DNA from 2 places in the Streptomyces sp. NPDC046900 genome. Region 1 is predicted to be linked to the other one. Evidence: riboswitches for the same ligand, from Rfam matches in the RefSeq annotation. Region 1 holds a riboswitch; the other holds the start of a gene.
What was found. A riboswitch is a leader RNA that binds a small molecule or an ion and turns the genes downstream of it on or off. The one in region 1 is predicted to bind glycine.

Region 1 (2,389 bases):
GCAGCCGGCCCTGCTCGACGGCGCGCAGCAGGCGGCGGGTGGCCCGGCGGTGCTTGACGAACGCGTGCCGCGAGACACCTCGGCCGCGCTCGTACTGTCCCGCAAGGGCCGTGTCCGGGGGGACGTCGAGCAGGAGCAGATGGAGTGTGCCGCCGCGGCGCCGGGCCTCCCGGGCCAGCCAGCCGCGCACCCAGGCCTGGGTGCCGCAGTCGTGCACGACGACCCCGGTGCCCGCGCGCAGGGCGCGGCGCAGACCCGCGTAGTGGGCGAGACGGACCAGGGGACGGTAGACCCCGTACGGCAGGAAGCGGGCCACGCGCGTGTCCCAGCGGTCGCGGGTGTCCTGGGAGTCGACCCGCACGCCCCGCACGGCGCGCCGCATCAGCGTGGACTTGCCGCTGCCGGGCAGACCGGTGACGACGACGAGGTCGCCCGCCGAGAAGGTGAGCCCGTGCGGGCTGCGCCCCGCGCAGGCGCGCAGATCCCGGACCACGGCCTTCCGCCGGGGTCCGCGGGCCTCCCGCGCCGGGGTGTCGGGCTGGCCGGGCACCGCGATGCCCGAGGTCGTGGCATACGCCGTGGGCCTGTCCACTGTCATCGCCCTCCCTTGGTCAGGAGTCACTCCCCACAGAGTGTAAAGAGAAGGTAATGTCCGCGTCTCGCGATTTCGTTCGCGTACCGCCACAGGCCGGTTCCGGATGCTGCCCTGCCACCATCCGTCGATGCGTGCAATGATGTGCGCGCCAACTGCATACCGGCCGCTTGAATCCGCGCGGGAGAGTCCCGGGTACGCGTACGTCCGCCGTACGTCCGTCCGGGCGCCGAAGGAGCAAGTCCCTCCCTTGAATCTCTCAGGCCCCGATACCGCGCGGGCGAGGCACATCTGGAAAGCGAGCCGCTTCGGACGGCTCCACCCAAGGTGCAAGCCGTGACGACCCGCCGCGGGAGTCATGGCGAACCTCTCAGGTTCCGATGACAGATGGGGAGGAACGACCTCGCCCTCCCCCACGCTCGGCTTCGCTCGCGCCGGGGGACCCCCATCGCCTTGGGAGCACAACCGATGAGCAGCAGCCCCCTGCGCCGCACCGCCCTCGATGCCCGGCATCGTGAGCTCGGCGCGACGATGACCGACTTCGCCGGCTGGGACATGCCCCTGCGGTACGGATCCGAGCGCGACGAGCACATCGCCGTCCGGACGAAGGCGGGCCTCTTCGACCTCTCGCACATGGGCGAGATCACCGTGACCGGGCCCCAGGCCAACCGGCTCCTCGACCACGCCCTGGTCGGCAACATCTCCTCCGTCGGCGTCGGCCGGGCCCGCTACACCATGATCTGCCAGGAGGACGGCGGCATCCTCGACGACCTGATCGTGTACCGGCTCGGTGAGCAGGAGTACATGGTCGTCGCCAACGCCTCCAACGCCCAGGTGGTGCTGGACGCGCTCGTGGAGCGCGCCGCCGGCTTCGACGCCGAGGTGCGCGACGACCGCGACGCCTACGCGCTGCTCGCCGTCCAGGGCCCCGAGTCGCCCGGCATCCTGAAGTCCCTCACCGACGCCGACCTCGACGGCCTCAAGTACTACGCGGGTCTGCCCGGCACGGTCGCCGGCGTCCCGGCGCTGATCGCGCGCACCGGCTACACCGGCGAGGACGGCTTCGAGCTGTTCGTCGCCCCCGAGCACGCCGAGAAGCTGTGGCAGGCGCTGACCGAGGCGGGCGCGCCCGTCGGCCTCATCCCCTGCGGGCTGTCCTGCCGGGACACGCTGCGCCTGGAGGCGGGCATGCCGCTGTACGGGCACGAGCTGACCACCTCCCTGACCCCCTTCGACGCCGGTCTCGGCCGCGTGGTGAAGTTCGAGAAGGAGGGCGACTTCGTGGGGCGCGCCGCGCTGCACGAGGCCGCGGAGCGCGCGGAGCAGAACCCGCCGCGGGTCCTCGTAGGGCTGGTCGCCGAGGGCCGTCGCGTCCCGCGCGCCGGGTACGCGGTCGTCTCCGGCGGCGAGGTGATCGGTGAGGTCACCTCCGGCGCGCCCTCCCCCACGCTGGGCAAGCCGATCGCGATCGCCTACGTCGACGCCGTGCACTCCGCGCCGGGCACGCCCGGGGTCGGGGTGGACATCCGGGGCAGCCATGAGCCGTACGAGGTCGTGGCGCTGCCGTTCTACAAGCGCCAGAAGTAGAGACTGGGCCAGGGGCGGGCGTGGCATCCCACCCGTAGACCCTGGTCACACACGTCTCCAGCAGTCCCCCTTTCACCACCACTCCCCGCGTACAGGAGAATTCAGGCCATGAGCAATCCCCAGCAGCTGCGTTACAGCAAGGAGCACGAGTGGCTGTCGGCCGCCGAGGACGGCGTCTCGACGATCGGCATCACGGAGCATGCCGCCAAC
Region 2 (2,389 bases), on a different contig from region 1:
GCCCCTGCAGACCCGGGCCGTCATGGCCGCCCGCCGGGGCGAGTGAGGTCCGCCAGGGGCACCGCGCTCCAGGATGGCCGGCGCGGGTTGGTCCGGACGGGCGGTCTCAGGTCTCCTCGGTCCCCGCGAGATGCCCGAAGTCGCGGTCGTGCGCGGGCGGCGGTGAGGCCACGTCCAGACCGTAGTGGTGGTAGAGCTGCAGCTCCTGCTCGGGGGAGAGATGGCGCCCGACGCCGAAGTCAGGGGCGTCCTTGATCAGGGAGCGCTCGAAAGGCACGTAGAGGGCCCCTTCGACCAGCTCGCTGGGCTCCAGGGGGACGAACGCGTCCCTGCCGAACAGGCCCGTCCGTATGGCCGCCCACTCCGGTACTCCGGTCGCGTCGTCGAGATAGATCTCGTCGATCGTGCCGATCTTGTTCCCATTGCGGTCGAACGCCTTGCGGCCGATCAGATTCCGCGGATCGATATCGGTCTTCACGGTCCCTCCAACTGGTCGCAACGCATCCGTAAGCACTACAAAAGAGCACAATGAGCCAGGCGGCCACTCGAGGGTTGTCTTGTTGTTCCCGCTGGTAGTCTGGCAAGCGGCTGCTGACCCCGTGCGGGAGAGTCCTCCGGAGTGAACCGGAGGCGCCGAAGGAGCAAACCCTCCCCGGAATCTCTCAGGCACACGTACCGCACGGACGAGGTCACTCTGGAAAGCAGGGCGGGTGTCGACGGCTTCCGCTCTCACCGACGGTGAAAATCGGAGCGCCCTCGGGCGGACCGGTGAAGCTCTCAGGTTTGAGATGACAGAGGGGGAGGCCGTCGGGGTACCCGCGCCGGGGTACCCCTCGAAGGTCGCGTCAGACCAGGAGGCCTCTGCATGACCGCCCACCGCATTCCGCTCTCCGAGCTCGAACGGGGGACGCCCTTCGAGCAGCGCCACATCGGGCCCGACCAGGAGGCGCGAGCCAAGATGCTCGCCCAGGTCGGCTACGGCTCCCTCGACGAGCTCACCGCCACCGCGGTCCCGGATGTGATCAAGAACGCCGACGCACTGGACCTGCCGGGCGCCCGCACCGAGCCGGAGGTGCTGGCCGAGCTGCGCTCCCTCGCCGACCGCAACCAGGTCCTCGACTCCATGATCGGTCTGGGCTACTACGGGACCTTCACTCCGCCGGTGATCCTGCGGAACGTGATGGAGAACCCGGCCTGGTACACCGCGTACACGCCGTACCAGCCCGAGATCTCCCAGGGCAGGCTCGAGGCCCTGCTCAACTTCCAGACCATGGTCGCCGACCTCACCGGCCTGCCGACCTCCGGTGCCTCGCTGCTCGACGAGGGGACCGCCGCCGCCGAGGCGATGGCGCTGTCCCGGCGTATGGGCAAGAACAAGAAGGGCCTGTTCCTGGTTGACGCGGACGCGCTGCCGCAGACCATCGCGGTGATCCAGACCCGCGCGGAGCCCACGGGCGTCGAGGTCGTCGTCGCCGACCTCAGCGACGGCATCCCGGCCGAGGTGGCCGAGCGGGAGATCAACGGCGTACTGATCCAGTACCCGGGCGCCTCCGGCGCCGTCCGCGACATCAAGCCGCTCATCGAGCAGGCGCACGAGCTGGGCGCGGTCGTCACCGTCGCCGCCGACCTGCTCGCGCTCACGCTGCTGACCTCGCCCGGTGAGCTGGGCGCCGACATCGCCATCGGGACCACACAGCGCTTCGGCGTGCCGATGGGCTTCGGCGGCCCGCACGCCGGCTACATGGCCGTGCACGAGAAGTTCGCCCGCAGCCTGCCGGGCCGGCTCGTGGGCGTCTCCGTGGACGCGGACGGGCACAAGGCCTACCGGCTCGCCCTGCAGACGCGCGAGCAGCACATCCGCCGCGAGAAGGCGACGAGCAACATCTGCACCGCCCAGGTGCTGCTCGCCGTGATGGCCGGGATGTACGCCGTCTACCACGGCCCCGAGGGTCTGCGGACCATCGCGCGCCGTACCCACCGCTACGCCGAGATACTCGCCGCGGGTCTCACGGCCGGCGGTGTCGAGGTCGTCCACGACGCCTACTTCGACACGCTGACCGTGCGCGTCCCGGGCCGTGCCGACGCGGTGGTCGCCGACGCGCGTGAGCGCGGGGTCAACCTGCGCCTCGTGGACGCCGACCATGTGTCCGTCTCCTGTGACGAGACGACCGGCCGGGCCCAGCTCGGTGCGGTGTGGACCGCCTTCGGCGTCGAGGGCGACATCGAGGCGCTGGACGCCGGCGCCGGGGACGCACTCCCGCAGAGCCTGGTCCGCAGCGACGACTACCTCAAGCACCCGGTCTTCCACCAGCACCGCTCCGAGACCGCGATGCTGCGCTACCTGCGCCGGCTGGCGGACCGGGACTACGCGCTCGACCGCGGCATGATC

Region 2: another riboswitch for glycine. It lies ahead of gcvP (aminomethyl-transferring glycine dehydrogenase); the one in region 1 lies ahead of gcvT (glycine cleavage system aminomethyltransferase GcvT).

Annotation. Positions count from the first base shown of each region.
Region 1 covers NZ_JBEYXD010000009.1:39,401-41,789, reverse strand. The annotation lists gene ABZ904_RS11845 (AAA family ATPase) at 1-598, opposite strand, end outside; glycine riboswitch at 764-877, shown strand; gene gcvT (glycine cleavage system aminomethyltransferase GcvT) at 1,061-2,179, shown strand; gene gcvH (glycine cleavage system protein GcvH) at 2,288-2,389, shown strand, end outside.
Region 2 covers NZ_JBEYXD010000038.1:66,460-68,848, reverse strand. The annotation lists gene ABZ904_RS30030 (PRC-barrel domain-containing protein) at 107-478, opposite strand; glycine riboswitch at 593-688, shown strand; gene gcvP (aminomethyl-transferring glycine dehydrogenase) at 866-2,389, shown strand, end outside.